Regions from separate parts of the Neorhizobium petrolearium genome, predicted to be linked through region 4. Evidence: predicted binding sites of a transcription regulator. Region 4 holds the regulator's gene; each other region holds the start of a gene.

Region 1 (3,774 bases), 360 kb from region 4:
GGCAAGGACGAGGCCTGCCCGGCCTGGGGCGAACCCTCCGGCGACGATTTTCTCTCTTCAGCGCTCGTGGAAGCCGAATGCATGCGGCGGCTGATGCCGGCGGAGGGTTTCCTGCCCTGGTTCGACCGTTTCCTGCCTGAGATCGTGGCGCGGAGGCCCGCGACGCTGTTTTCGCCGGCCTCCGTCTCCGACCGCTCGGACGGCAAGATCGCCCATCTCGACGGTCTCAATCTTTCCCGCGCCTGGTGCTGGCGGTCGCTCGCGAAAGCCCTGCCGCAAGGCGATCCGCGACGGCCGATCATGGAGAAGGCGGCGGAAGACCATCTTGCAAGCGCACTTCCCCATGTGGAAGGCGACTATATGGGCGAGCACTGGCTGGCGAGTTTCGCGACGCTGGCGCTGGAGGCATGAGCGGAGAAGTTACCGGTGCATCTTCGCTCCCCTGGTGATCTTGTCGACGATCTTCTTCTCGGCCCGCAGCGCAATCCCGACCAGCCTGGCGTCGTCCGGCGCAAACTCGGCGAACACCGCGCGGTTCGCCGCATCGTGGCCTGTCGCAAACATCTCCTCGATATAGGCCGATGTTGTCACTTCCCGTTCGAGCGAGCGCCGGTGGATCATGCGCAACGTCTCCTGCTCGGCAGACAGGACCACGACCGGCTGGATGCTCATCGGATTGTAGACATGGCCGGCCGCATCCCGATATGCTTCACCGATGATCGCGGGAGATTGGGCGACGATGCCGCTCATCAGGAAAGCGGTCACGTTGAGCTCCTGCCAGGAGGCGAGGTCATCGCGAAGCACAATCGCGATCTTGGTGTCGAACATGAAGAACTCCGTCGAAGGTTATGCAAGGACCGACGCGATAGCGGCAGCAAGCACCGCCGGTCTTGAACGTTCATGCAAGGCGGAGGAAAAGCCGGACGGCATCGTCCAGGCTCCCTCCTCATGCGGCATCGAGCGGATCGAGGCGCGGTTCCACGGCAACGGTTTTTCGCCGCACCGGCATGACACCTATGCGCTCGGAATCACGCTTTCCGGCGTCCAGACGTTCCATTATCGCGGCTCGGTCCGCGTCAGCCTGCCCGGCAATGTCATCGTCCTGCATCCGGACGAGGTGCATGACGGCGCCGCCGGCACCGACGACGGTTTGCGTTACCGCATGCTCTACCTGCCGCCGGAACGGCTGATCGAGGCGGCGGGCGGTGTGGCCGGACTGCCCTTCGTGCCCGAGCCCGTCATGGCAGACGATGCCTTCCGCGACTGCCTCGCCGAGGCGCTCGACGATCTTGACGCCACGCCGCAGGAGCTTCTGCTGGATGACCTGATCGCCCGTCTGACGGCAAGCCTCTGGCGTCACGCGGACAGTCGCGGCGCTTTGCCGGACAAATCGACCTCGCGCGAAGCCGTGCTCCGCTGCCGCGACTATCTCCAGGACAATTGCGACCGCGCCGTCTCTTCCCAGGAACTGGAAGCCGTCAGCGGCCTCGATCGTTACACGACTTCACGGCAATTCCGGAAGCTCCTGGGGACAAGCCCACACCGCTATCTGGTCATGCGCAGACTCGACCGGGCAAAACAACTGCTCTTCGAAGGCGGAAGCCTGGCGGATGCCGCTTTCGGCGCAGGCTTTGCCGACCAGGCCCATTTCACCCGGCACTTCAAGAAAACCTTCGGCATGACGCCGGGCCGCTGGGTGGCGCTCAAGAGAAGCGCCTGACGTTCAAATCGACCTCGATATCCCGTCATCAAAGCTTCATCGAAGCTTCAATGTTCCATCACCCGGCCGTCACGACCGCTCCCTATGCGGTAGGCGTCTTTGACACGCCAACCAACAGGTGATCTCATGATCCGACCCCTTCTCGCCTCCGTTGCTCTCGCTGCGCTGATCGGCGGTTCTGCTGCTGCCGAAGAAAAAGCCTTCCCGGCCAAACTCGTCGGCCAGGCAATCCTGCCCGCCAACACGATCGTTCCGGCTCCGGCCGACGCGCCAGCCTTCCTGAAGACGTCCGGCAAGTTCACCACGCCCGACCGCAAGCGCACCGAGGCCCTCGGCACGCTGCCGGGCAAGGACGGCGTCCGCGTCACCGATGTGAAGCTGCCGTTCGACGGCCAGCCGCTGCAGGGCTTCTCCGGCATCAAGACGATGGCCGACGGCACGTTCTGGACGCTGTCGGACAACGGTTTCGGCTCGAAGGCCAATTCCTCCGACGCCATGCTCTTCCTGCACCAGATGAAATTCGACTGGGCCGCCAACAAGGCGGAAGTCGTGAAGAATATTTTCCTCTCCGATCCGAACAGGATCGCGCCCTTCCCGATCACCATGGAAGGTTCCGACACCCGCTATCTGACCGGCGCCGATTTCGATATCGAATCGATCCAGCCGGTCGCCGACGGCTTCTGGCTCGGCGAGGAATTCGGCCCCTATCTCTTGAAGTTCGACACCGAAGGCCGCCTGACCGACGTGATCGCGACCGTGATCGATGGCAAGCCGGTCAAGTCGCCCGACAATCCGACGCTCACCACGCCGGCCAACCCGGCCGCGAAAATGGTTGCCTTCAACCTGAAGCGCTCGGGCGGCTACGAGGGCATGGCCATGTCGAAGGACGGCTCGAAGCTCTACGGCCTGCTGGAAGGCCCGCTCTATCTGGAAGACGGTTCGGTCGAGAAGGCGGACGGAATGACGGCGCTGCGCATCGTCGAATTCGACGTCGCCTCGAAGGCATGGACCGGCCGCTCCTGGCTCTATCCCCTATCCCAGGGCGGCGAAGCGATCGGTGACTTCAATATGGTCGACGCCACGACCGCCCTCGTCATCGAGCGTGACAACGGCGCCGGCTCCGCCGACAAGGCCTGCGCCGATCCGGCCAAGCCCCAGCCGACCTGCTTCAACGCGCCTGCTAAGCACAAGCGCGTCTATAAGGTCGAGATGACCGACGGGAATGTCGGCAAGGCCGTCCGCAAGATCGGCTACATCGATCTCATGAAGATTGAGGATCCGGACGAGAAGAAGAAGGCGGGTAATGTCGAGGGTGTCTACGACATGCCCTTCGTGACGATCGAGAATGTCGACGTGGTCGATGCGACGCATATCATCATCGGCAACGACAACAACCTGCCCTTCTCCGCCGGCCGCGCCGTCGACAAGGCCGACGACAACGAATTCAGCCTGCTCGAAGTCGGCGAATTCCTGGCGGCGAAATAGTCCAGATCCGCCTCGGACAACAGGCCCCGGCATCCGCCGGGGCTCAGTTTGTTGGCAAACCTTCCGGCATGCAAGACGTCATCCCCGGGCTTGTCCCGAGGATCTGCCATCCCTTGCCAAATCATTGGTTATGTTGGGATAATTTCGAGAGTATAGAGGTGGTAAGATGCTCGGGACAGGCCCGAGCATGACCGAAGAGGAGTTGCCGCCCTTTGTCAGCAGCCTGAGCCCGGGCATCCGCCGGGGCTAATGCATTCAATCAATTGACCGGTATGTCGATCGCATAGCGGTCGACCAGTTTCAGGCTCCGGTCCGACTGAATGATGTAGGTCTCGTAATACCGGCGACCGTCCTGGCCGTAGAACTGATGGGTGACGGGACTGCCGACCGGCGACTTCGTTAGCTTGCTGCGCGGCTGTCCGCCATAGGTGATGCTGCCCGGAATGGGCTCCAATGCAACGGCGGTGCAGCCTGCAAGGGCCGCCGTCAGCAGGGCAACTGCAACTATCTTCTTCATCACTCGTCTCCCCTGTCCCGCAATTTCCTGCACGCCGGGCAGCCAAAATGGT
Region 2 (3,774 bases), 160 kb from region 4:
TTTTCGCCTCCGCTCCGCTGCCGCCCGAGCTTGAACCAAAGCCCTCCCACGGGGCATCATTTCCCGCGTCGCTGCTGGCCTATGCCGGGATCGACCTCTCCGGTATTCCATGGAAAACCAGACTGCCCGGATTTCGCCGGCATGTCATAGAAAGGTCCAGGGAGGTCGAGGCGAGCCTGTTGTGGGTGCGGCCGGGCCGGGCACTTCCCCGTCATGGTCATCGGGGTCTGGAATTGACTTTGGTTCTGGAAGGTGAATTTCACGATCATCGCGGCAATTTCGGGCAGGGGGACATCTCGATCGCCGATGAAACGCTCGACCACCGGCCGGTTGCGGGAGAGCAGGGGCCGTGCATTTGCTTTACTGTCCTGTTCGCCCCGATCGTGCTCTCCGGTTCTCCATGGAGGCTCGCGGCTGACATCCTCGGCATCTGAACGGATAAGAAAAGGCCGGCGATGAGCCGGCCCAGGTTTAACCGTTCGCGTCTTCAGTTCAGATGCAGCTGAGCTTCGCTTACAGCCTGCTCGAACTGCTGGCGCGCCTCCTCCGGCGACCTGCGCCCGTCGAGGGCCGCGCGGCAAACGCTGCGTGCCTTGACGAACTGCGGTCCACGCATGTCCGGCCAGCGATCGGTCAGGAGGGCCAGCGCCTCGAACGGGCTATGGACGTCCTCCGTGCCGAGATGGCCGAATGCGACGCGAACAGGTTTCTGCCAGCTGGTTTGCATCTTTTCCTCCTCCCAGGATACCAACCGTGTCAAACGGTGAAGACGGCAAATGGTTCCCATCCGATGAAAAGAATTTGGCTGATAGCACGCCGCAGCCGTCTCATTGGAAAAGACCGGCAATCCAGTAGAACAGTGCGGAGACGAGCGCCGCTGCCGGCAGCGTGACAAACCAGGCGAAGACGATATTGCCGGCAATACCCCAGCGAACGGCCGAAAGGCGTCTGGCGGAGCCGACCCCGATGATCGCGCCGGTGATCGTGTGTGTCGTCGAAACCGGAATGCCGAGCCAGGTCGCGCCGAAAAGCGTCAACGCGCCGCCGGTTTCAGCGCAGAAGCCCTGCATCGGATTGAGCCTGGTGATCTTCGATCCCATGGTGTGGACGATACGCCAGCCGCCGAACAGCGTGCCGAGCGCCATGGCAGCCTGGCAGCTGATGACCACCCAGAAGGGCACATGAAACTCGCCGCCGAGATATCCCTGCGAATAGAGGAGCACCGCGATGATGCCCATGGTCTTCTGTGCGTCGTTGCCGCCGTGGCCGAGCGAATAGAGCGAGGCGGAAACGAATTGCAGCATACGGAAGGTGCTGTCGACTGCAAACGGCGTCTGGCGCACGAAGAGCCAGGAGACGATCAGCACCAGGACGAGCGCCAGGAAAAAGCCGATCGCGGGCGACATGAAGATCGCGCCAATCGTCTTGGTGAGCCCGCTCCAGACGATCGAACTGAGGCCAACCTTGGCGAGACCGGCGCCGACGAGCCCGCCGATCAGTGCATGCGACGAACTGGACGGGATGCCGAAGGCCCAGGTGACGATGTTCCAGATGATCGCGCCCATCAGCGCGGCGAATATCACCTGCGGCGAAACGATCTGCGGGTCGATGATGCCGGTGCCGAGCGTTTCCGCCACATGCAGGCCGAAGAACAGGAAGGCGATGAAATTGAAGAAGGCCGCCCAGAAGACCGCATATTGCGGCCTCAGCACGCGGGTGGAGACGATGGTTGCGATGGAGTTGGCCGCATCATGGAGCCCGTTCAGGAAGTCGAAGAAAAGCGCGACACCGACGAGGCCTGCAAGAAGAGGAAAGGCGAGGGCGGCATCCATCAGATATTCTCGATCACGATGCCGCTGATCTCGTTGGCGACATCTTCGAACCGATCGAGCACCTTTTCGAGTTCACCGTAGATTTCGCTGCCGATGATGAAGCCCATGGCATTGCCGGCCCCATGACGACGGAAGAGATCCCTGAGGCCCTGGTCGTGCAGGTCGTCCGACCGGCCTTCGACACGGGTGATTTCCTCGGCGATCGCGCCGAGCCGCGGCGCATTGGCACCGATCCTCTTGAGCAGCGGCACCCCTTCGGCGATCAGATGTGAAGCCTTGACGATTTCGCCGCCCATCTGCTGCATCAACGGATCGAAACTCGTCTGCTCGAAGAGCCGGATCGTCTTGACCGTCTTGTGCATCATGTCGATCGCGTCGTCCATCGACTGGATCAGGTCCTTGATGTCGCCGCGATCGAAGGGTGTGATGAAACTGCGGCGCACGGCCTGCAGCACCTCCCGGGTGATGTCGTCGGCTTCCTCCTCCAGCGCTACGATGCGCGCGCAGTTGCCTTCGATATCGTTGCCGGTGAGCAGGGCGTTCAGGGATTCCGCCGCACCGACCACGGTGTGTGAATGCTGCTCGAAAAGATCGAAGAAGGCATCCTCACGGGGAAGCAGTTTTCTGAAAAGGCCGAGCATCCAAGGTTCCTTGCGTATTTCTGGCTGTCATAAATGTGTCATAAATCGTGGACGGCGAGACTGGAAACCGCGAGAAAGGATTTTCTGTGGAAGAAAAGTTCGGTTTCGTAAGTCGGCTAATTATTTGCTTTGGCGATGGAATCGGTGAAGGCTGCGTTGGACTTGCCTTTGCGCGCCGGCCGCAGCTATGGCCGGCTGTTCGTCGCCGGCAAATTGAGGGAGCAGGATGTTGAACCGATTTCTGATTGAGGGGCCGGGGGATGCGCGCTTCACCATCCTTCTCGCGCACGGCGCCGGCGCGCCGATGGATTCGGCGTCGATGACGGCTGCCGCAAAAGCGCTGTCGGAGAAGGGGTTTCGCGTGGCGCGCTTCGAATTCGGCTATATGGCGTCACGCCGTATATCGGGTGAACGCAAGCCGCCACCCAGGGCAGAGACCCTCAACCCGGAATACAGGGCTGCCGTCGCCGAGCTCGGCACCAAGGGCGCACTGATCATCGGCGGCAAATCCATGGGCGGACGGGTGGCGAGCATGATTGCCGACGAGCTTCATGCGGAAGGGAAGATCGCCGGTCTTCTCTGCCTCGGTTACCCGTTTCACCCTCCGGCCAAACCGGAGCAGCTTCGCACGCAGCATCTTAAAGCGCTGAACACCCCGGCGCTGATCTGCCAGGGAACCCGTGACGAATTCGGCACGCGGGAAGAGGTCTCGGGTTACGAGCTCTCCGACAGGATCGAGATCCTCTGGCTGGAAGACGGTGATCATGATTTGAAGCCGCGCAAGAAGATTTCCGGCTTCTCCGTCGCCGAACACCTGGCGACCATGGCGGAAGCGGTACGTGCCTGGGCTGACGGGCTGACGTCCTGAGCGGAAGCCCCCACATCCCCGAGAGGAGATGCGTGGCGCCGCATCTCGCCGCGGTATCCGTGAAACTCCTATAGGATTCCTATTTCTCTCCTCGCGGGTTCCTCTCGAACCTTTATGCAACTCGGAGCCATATTTCTTCCAGTTTCGAGGCTGGACGCCCCGTGTTCGCGTCCGGGCCTGGCGAATCTCGACAACACGAGAATGCGAGGAAGACCCAAATGGTGTTCGATTATGGCCTCAGCGCCGCAGTGCTTATCTTCGTCAGTGCTTATCTGATCTATGCCCTGCTTCGACCGGAGCGCTTTTGATCGGCGGGCGGCAGGCAATGCCGGTGGCGTCGGGCGCGTACGGGATATGAACGGCTGGCTCCGCATCCTGCGCAGATGTGTCGGTCCCCACCTCGGCACTCCGAAGGCCGGGACGCATCTTCGCG
Region 3 (3,774 bases), 1.3 Mb from region 4:
CGGCATATCGCCGTCGTGCCAGTCCAACGTCTGAGAGTCCAACGTCTGAGAGTCCAGCATCTGGCCGGCGGTAACAAGCATTTCGGGATCACGGTTGCTCATGGGACATGCGGATAATCCTGCCGGCTCAAGGGGTCAATCAAGTTTTGACGGTCAATCTCGCGATATTCCTCCCACCGCCGATCTCGTCATTCTCGGCGGTGGCATCATGGGCCTCTGGGCTGCCGTAAAGGCCGAACGGCTGGGTATCGAGACCGTGCTTGTCGATGCCGGCCGGTTGGGGCAGGGGGCGAGCGGCGGGCTGCTCGGTGCGCTGATGCCGCATATGCCGGATAAGTGGAACGACAAGAAACAGTACCAGTTCGACGCGCTGCTCTCCCTTGAAGACGAGATCGTCCGGATCGAGGCGGCGACCGGCATCCCCTGCGGCTATCGCCGTTGCGGCCGGCTGATCCCGCTGCCGAAACCGCATTTGCGGACGATCGCCCTTCGCCACTCGCAGGACGCAGAAGCCGCATGGCGTCATGGCGACCGCCGTTTCCACTGGCACGTCATCGACCGTCCACTGCAGGAAGGCTGGCCGGATGCCTCCTTCGCCGGGGCCGGCCTCGTCCACGACACGTTTGCGGCGCGCGTTTCGCCGCGCGGCCTGACCTCTGCGCTTGCTACCTTCCTGTATTCCGCAAGACATGTCCGGATTGTCGAGGGCGTCGGCGCGGAGATGATCGAGCCCGCGATGAGCAAAATTGTCTTCACCGGCGGCGAAAGCATCACCTTCGGCCATTGCATTGTTGCCGCTGGCCATCGGTCCTTCCCGCTCATCGAACCGATCTCGCCGCCGCTGCCAGGTCCGATCGGCCAGCCGGTCAAGGGGCAGGCGGCGCTGCTTGCGGCCGATATCGACCCTGCGCTGCCGGTCATTTTCCTGAACGGCCTCTATGTCGTCGCCCACGAAGGCGGCCATGTTGCGGTGGGCAGCACCAGCGAAGAGACGTTCGAGGACGCCTTTGCGACCGATGCGCTGCTCGACGATCTTATCGTCCGCGCCCGGGCGCTCGTACCGGCCTTGAAGGATGCGCAAGTGATCGAGCGCTGGGCGGGGCTGCGCCCCAAGGCGATCGATCGCGATCCGATGGTCGGGCCGCACCCCGACCATCCGAACGTGATTGCTCTCACAGGTGGTTTCAAGGTGAGCTTCGGGCTCGCTCATGAACTGGCGGAAGCGGCGCTCGACGCCGCGAGTTCCCGTGAAATGCGGGTTCCTGCGTCATTTACGCTCACCAGTCATCTCGAAATGGCTTCGCGTTAAACGCGAACTTTTCGTCGTCCTCGTCGTTAATCTGTCACGCAAATCACTTAACCCCTCCGCAGGGATTGTTGAGCAATGCGTAAAACAGCAGGGTCCGGGGAAGGAAGCACGAGAAGGTGATGCATGCGCTATGCCATTCATTTCACGCCCCCGGCTCATGATCCGCTGACGCTGGCCGCGGCACAGTGGCTCGGCCGCAACGCCTTCTCCGGCGAGGCCATGGAGCCGCCGGCGATCCGCGGTATCGGCATCCACGACATCGCCTTCAACACGGCGCTGCCACGCCGCTACGGTTTCCATGCAACGCTGAAAGCGCCGTTCCGGCTCGCTCCCGACATCACCGAACCGATGCTGCTGCGGCACCTGATGCGTTTTGCCGGCGCGCACAACCCGTTCGAACTCCCCGGGCTGGAAGTGGTGCGTCTCGGGAATTTCTTCGCCCTGGCGCCGGTGATCCCGTCCGAGGCTATGCGCTTCCTCGCCGCGTCCGTGGTACAGGAATTCGACGTCTTTCGCGCACCGCTTTCCGAAGCCGAGCTGGAGCGCAGCGATCCCGGCGATCTCTCCGCGCCGCAATTCGCCAACCTCCACCGTTGGGGCTCCCCTTACGTCATGGACGAGTTCCGCTTTCATATGACGCTCACCGGTCCGCTTTCAGCTGCCGACCTGCCGCGTTTCGAACGGGCGCTGCGCGACTATTTCGATCCCTACCTGAAGAGGCTGGTCGAGGTCGTCAATCTTGCACTTTTCATCGAGGAAGAGCCGGGTGCCCCTTTCCTGGTGCATTCGCTGCATCCGATGGGGCGGGTGAGTGCGCGCAAGATCGCCTGATCACTTTTGTTCAAGAAGCGGGCGGGCGGATCTGTTATGTTTCTCCGATGGAGAATATCTCGCAGCAACAGGCCGCCGATTACATGCCGCTGGCGAAAGCGGAGACAACCCGCTTCTGGCGGGATAACCGTTTTGGCGGCATGGAATGCCTGAGCGCGACGTTCCTGACCCATGAATTCGCCCCACATGCGCATGATACTTTCAGCATAGGTGCGATCGAGAAAGGCACGCAGATCGCCACCATCGGCGGCACGCGCGAAGCCTCGGGGCCTGGCGACCTCTATCTCATCAATCCCGGCGAGATCCATGACGGCGCACCGAAGGACGGTGGCTATCGCTATCGGATGATCTATCCGGACATGTCGCTTTTCCGTGAAATCCTGGAAGACGTTACGGGAAAACCCTTCAATGGCACGCCCGCCTTCGGCAAGCAGATCCTGCATGATCAGGCGCTGGCAGACGCTTTCCACGAAGCACATCGCACCCTGGAGGAGGGGGCCGGCGCGCTGGAGACGAGCCAGCCCATGTTCATCGTGCTCGATGCCATGTTCCGCCGGCACGGCAGCTCGATCATCGTGCCGACCGATACATCCGAACGGTCCGCCGTACACCAGGCCCGCGACTATCTGGTGGAACACTATGCGACCGATATCGGCCTCGAAGAGCTTGCCGCCGTCGCAGGCCTCAGCCGCGCGCACCTGATCCGGGCCTTCCGCAAGGAGTTCCATATCACCCCGCATTCCTTTTTGACTGACATCCGCATCCGCGAGGCGCGCAAGCGCTTGCAGGAAGGCGGGCAGCCAGCCGAGATCGCGCTGGAATGCGGTTTCGCCGACCAGGCCCATTTCACCCGGCATTTCAAGGCACGCACGGGTTTGACTCCGGGGCAATATCGCGCTCGTTGATCACTTTCGTTCAAGACGGCTCTTTGCCACGGTTCTATCACCTTCGCTCCCATCGGAGGTTTTGGACGTGAATGAGAATGCCAGGCTTCAGCAGTTCTTCGGCGGCATGCGGGCGATATCGCCGCTGATCGCCGCGGTGATCCCGATCGGCCTCGTCTTCGGCGCGGTGGCGGCTACCAAGGGCCTGACGCCCGCCGAAGCGGGCCTCATGAGTGCGCTGGTTTTCGCCGGCGGTTCGCAATTCGTGGCGATGGACATCTGGACGCATCCGGCCTCTTGGGCGGGCGTCGGATTCGCGGCACTGCTCGTCAATATCCGCCATGTGCTGATGAGCGCTTCGCTCGGCACCAAGATGGGAGAATTCGGCCCGCGTGCGCAATATGTCGCGATGCTGTTCCTCGCCGACGAAATCTGGGCTATGGCGGAATTCCGGGCTGGCGCCGCGAGACTGACGCCTTGCTGGTTCGCCGGCCTTGTCGCGCCTTTCTATCTCGCCTGGGTTTTCTCCGGTATTGCCGGTGCGGCGCTCGGGGCTTTCCTCGGCGATCCGGTGACGCTCGGGCTCGACTTCGCGTTCCCGGCGGTCTTCATCGTGCTGATCATGGGCTTCTGGAAAGGACCGGAGACAGGCGCAGTCCTCATCGCCAGCGGTGCCGCCGCCGTCCTGACCCAGCATTTCGTGCCGGGCGTGTGGTACATCGCGGCGGGTGCGGTTGCGGGCTTGCTTGT
Region 4 (3,774 bases):
CACAGACGGTGCTCGCCGTGATCTCCGCGGGATTGCTCGCCGTCGCCCTTATCGTCCTGATGGCGACAAGTCCGTGGCTCCCCGGTCTCATCGCATTCGCGATCCTGTTCGGTCTGGGATCGGGGCTCGCAAGCATCGTCGGGGGAACGCTTCCACTGGAGCTTTTCGGAAGGCACGGTTATGGCGCACGGCTCGGCTGGGTGACCGCCGCACGCCAGTTTTCCTCAGCACTTGCCCCCTTTGCGTTCGCTGTCATGCTGGGAACTTGGGGGGTCGGCCAGGCAGTATCGATCAGCATTCTGGGAGGCGCGGCGGCCGTCGGCCTGTTCGGAGCGATCGCCTTCGCCCGCTACAGAGCAACAAGACCAGCAGCTGGACCTTTCGGTGGTTCGCAGGCCTGACAAGACACGACAAACAGGAGATGCAGGCCCCTCGGCGAAGCCCTAAAGAAAAGCAGCATAGGCCTTCCAACGATCGCGAGAAAATTCAGACGTCGCCGAGGGCGTAGCCCGCTCCGCGGACGGTCCGGATCACCTGGTCAGCCTTGCCCAGGCTGATGCCCTTCCGGAGGCGACCGATGTGCACGTCGACGGCGCGCTCGTCCACGGTTGCACCATCACCCCAGAGCGACCTTTTCAGCTCCGTCCGCGAATAGACCCGTCCCGGATACCGCATCAGGAACTCGAGAAGCCGGAACTCGGTGGGGCCGAGCCTGACTTCCTTCTTCTGCCTGTGGACCCTGTGTGCTTCGCGGTCGAGGGTCAGGTCTCCGACCCTGATCATATGGCTCAGAAGATTCGGATGCATGCGGCGAAGAAGGTTCTTCACCCTTATGGCAAGCTCGACGGAGGGGAATGGCTCTACGAGGCAGTCATCCGCGCCGGCAGCGAGACCCGTCAGCCTGTCGCTCTCGCTTTCCGCCGGAACAAGCAGGACCACGGGCACCCGCATCGTTGCTGGTTCGGTACGAAGTCTTCGGCAGATCTCGATGCCATTCAGCCCCGGAAGGGACGAACTCAGCACCAGTACATCGGGAAGGCTCGAAACCAACCGCTCCATCAGCTCGGAGCCCGCCGAAAGCAGCGTCACGTCGAAACCTTCATCGACAAGGGAGAACCGCAGCACTTCGCGCAGCGTTTCATCGCCATCGATCACCACGACAACTCGCGCTCCCATCGCGGTGCTCTCCCTAGTGTCCTTCCATCGAGTATCCGGCGCCGCGGACGGTGCGGATGACATCCTGCATGTTGGAGAAGTTGAGCGCCTTCCTGAGGCGTCCGACATGCACGTCGACGGTGCGCTCGTCCACATAGATGTCGTGGCCCCACACCCCGTCGAGAAGCTGCGAGCGCGAGAAGACCCGGCCGGGCGCGGCCATCAGGAATTCCAGAAGCCGGAACTCCGTCGGGCCGAGCCGCACTTCGCGGCTCTTGCGATGCACCCTGTGCGTCTCCCGGTCCAGCTCGATGTCGCCGCAGCGCAGGACGCTCGACAGCACTTCCGGACGCGCGCGCCGCAGCATCGCCTTCACTCGCGCCATCAGTTCCGGCGTCGAGAACGGCTTTACGACATAGTCATCGGCGCCGGTCGCAAGCCCGCGGACCCGTTCGCTCTCCTCGCCGCGCGCCGTCAGCATGATGATCGGCAGTCGCTCCGTCTCCGGCCGCATCCTCAGCCGCCGGCAGAGTTCGATGCCGGAAACACCGGGCAACATCCAGTCGAGGATCAGAAGATCCGGCGTGCGTTCCTGAAGCCTGATCTCGGCTTCATCCCCGCGCAGAATCGTCTCCACCTCATAACCTTCCGCTTCAAGGTTGTAGCGAAGAAGCACGCTCAGCGCCTCCTCATCCTCCACGACCGCGATCTTCGGCTGCATTCCGTCTTAGCTCCGTCACCATTCCATCGTCATTCGGCGCCATTATTCCGTGATCGCGCCGAGCGTGTTCGACGTATCGTCCTTCGGACGCTCGCCTTCCGGCTGGGCGCCGGTCGTCATGTAGTAGATCGTCTCGGCGATGTTGGTGGCGTGGTCGCCGATACGCTCGATGTTCTTGGCACAGAACAGAAGATGCGTGCAGGTGGTGATGTTGCGCGGATCTTCCATCATGTAGGTCAAAAGCTCGCGGAACAGGGACGTGTACATCGCGTCGATTTCCTCGTCGCGGATGCGGATCGCCTCCGCCTTCTCGGCCGAACGGCTAGAATAGACGTCCAGCACTTCCTTCAGCTGCGTCAGCGCCAGGTCCGACAGGTGCTCGATGCCGCGCGCGAGCTTGCGCGGCACACCGGTGCCCTGCACCGCGATCACCCGCTTGGCAGTGTTCTTGCCGAGGTCGCCGACCCGCTCCAGATCGGAGGCGATGCGCAGCGATCCGACGATGTCGCGCAGGTCGCCCGCAACCGGCTGGCGGCGGGCGATCGTCACGATCGCCTTGTCGCCGATATCGCGCTCGGCATGGTCGAGGATCACGTCGTCGGAGATCACCTTCTGGGCAAGGGCGGCATCGGAATTGACCAGTGCCCGCACTGCATCCGCGCACATCTGCTCCGCAAGCCCGCCCATCTCCGAAATCCGGCGGCTCAGATATTTCAGTTCGTCGTCATAGGCAGACAGGATATGTGTCGAAGACATGGTCTTATCCTCAGATTGTCAGAAAGGGCCCGCAACCGGCGATCAGCCGAAGCGGCCCATGATGTAGTCCTGCGTACGCTGGTCATCCGGATTGGTGAACATCTTGTCGGTATCGTTCTCCTCAACCAGGTTTCCGAGATGGAACATGGCAGTGCGTTGCGATACGCGGGCCGCCTGCTGCATCGAGTGCGTCACGATGACGATCGTGAAGTTTTCGCGCAGTTCGTGGATCAGCTCCTCGACCTTGGCGGTGGCGATCGGATCGAGCGCCGAACAGGGTTCGTCCATCAGGATCACTTCCGGGCTGACGGCAACGGCGCGCGCAATGCACAGGCGCTGCTGCTGACCGCCGGAAAGGCCCGTACCTGGGCTGTCGAGACGATCCTTCACCTCGCCCCACAGTCCTGCCTTCTGCAGGGCCGAAGACACGATATCGTCCAGCTCCGACTTCTTTCGCGCCAGACCATGAATGCGCGGGCCATAGGCGACGTTCTCGTAGATCGACTTCGGGAAAGGGTTCGGCTTCTGGAACACCATGCCGACCTTGGCGCGCAGCTGAACCGGGTCCACCTTGGGATCGTAAATGTTCTCCGAGTCGATCGATATGTTGCCCTCGACACGGCAGTTGGCGATCGTGTCATTCATCCGGTTGATGCAACGCAGGAACGTCGATTTGCCGCAGCCCGACGGACCGATGAAGGCTGTCACGGACCGAGGGCGGATATCGATATTGACATCCTTGATGGCGTGCTTTTCGCCGTAATAAACCTGCACGTTACGGGCGGAAATCTTCGGTTCATTCATGAGTGGAGCTTTCGTCGGCGTCGTCGTCATCGTCGTTGAGATATTATTCATCATTACACACCCCTTTACCAACGGCGCTCGAAGCGGCGGCGAAGAATGATTGCGACCAGGTTCATTAGGATCAGGAATACCAGAAGCACGATGATGGCACCGGACGCACGTTCGACGAATGCCGGGTCGCCGCGCTGCGTCCAGTTATAGACCTGGACCGGAAGCGCCGACGCCGGATCGAAGAAGCCATCCGGCGGACCGGCGGGATATTCGCGCACGAAGGCGACCATGCCGATCAGCAGCAGAGGCGCAGTCTCCCCGAGAGCTCGGGCCAGCCCGATGATCGT

What was found. The regulator PhoB, encoded in region 4, activates phosphate uptake and scavenging genes when phosphate is short. The targets are predictions, from matches to a motif close to TGTCATNNANCTGTCAT.
Region 1: a site for PhoB is predicted at 1,744-1,760, ahead of QEO92_RS05190 (esterase-like activity of phytase family protein). Genes of this name have one in related genera too.
Region 2: a site for PhoB is predicted at 2,499-2,515, ahead of QEO92_RS07840 (DUF47 domain-containing protein). Genes of this name have one in related genera too.
Region 3: a site for PhoB is predicted at 1,331-1,347, ahead of QEO92_RS13225 (DUF1045 domain-containing protein). Genes of this name have one in related genera too.

Annotation. Positions count from the first base shown of each region.
Region 1 is NZ_CP123000.1:999,708-1,003,481, reverse strand. It holds gene QEO92_RS05205 (DUF2891 domain-containing protein) at 1-411, shown strand, start outside; gene QEO92_RS05200 (DUF2000 family protein) at 421-828, opposite strand; gene QEO92_RS05195 (AraC family transcriptional regulator) at 827-1,720, shown strand; gene QEO92_RS05190 (esterase-like activity of phytase family protein) at 1,847-3,205, shown strand; gene QEO92_RS05185 (lipoprotein) at 3,465-3,722, opposite strand.
Region 2 is NZ_CP123000.1:1,527,162-1,530,935, forward strand. It holds gene QEO92_RS07825 (cupin domain-containing protein) at 1-434, shown strand, start outside; gene QEO92_RS07830 (DUF982 domain-containing protein) at 488-727, opposite strand; gene QEO92_RS07835 (inorganic phosphate transporter) at 828-1,832, opposite strand; gene QEO92_RS07840 (DUF47 domain-containing protein) at 1,832-2,473, opposite strand; gene QEO92_RS07845 (alpha/beta hydrolase family protein) at 2,700-3,341, shown strand; gene kdpF (K(+)-transporting ATPase subunit F) at 3,560-3,649, shown strand; gene QEO92_RS07855 (hypothetical protein) at 3,696-3,774, shown strand, end outside.
Region 3 is NZ_CP123000.1:2,621,637-2,625,410, reverse strand. It holds gene mnmC2 (tRNA (5-methylaminomethyl-2-thiouridine)(34)-methyltransferase MnmC2) at 1-81, opposite strand, end outside; gene QEO92_RS13230 (NAD(P)/FAD-dependent oxidoreductase) at 101-1,309, shown strand; gene QEO92_RS13225 (DUF1045 domain-containing protein) at 1,433-2,140, shown strand; gene QEO92_RS13220 (AraC family transcriptional regulator) at 2,188-3,045, shown strand; gene QEO92_RS13215 (AzlC family ABC transporter permease) at 3,152-3,774, shown strand, end outside.
Region 4 is NZ_CP123000.1:1,363,540-1,367,313, reverse strand. It holds gene arsK (arsenite efflux MFS transporter ArsK) at 1-401, shown strand, start outside; gene QEO92_RS06960 (winged helix-turn-helix domain-containing protein) at 487-1,176, opposite strand; gene phoB (phosphate regulon transcriptional regulator PhoB) at 1,190-1,876, opposite strand; gene phoU (phosphate signaling complex protein PhoU) at 1,919-2,632, opposite strand; gene pstB (phosphate ABC transporter ATP-binding protein PstB) at 2,675-3,466, opposite strand; gene pstA (phosphate ABC transporter permease PstA) at 3,502-3,774, opposite strand, start outside.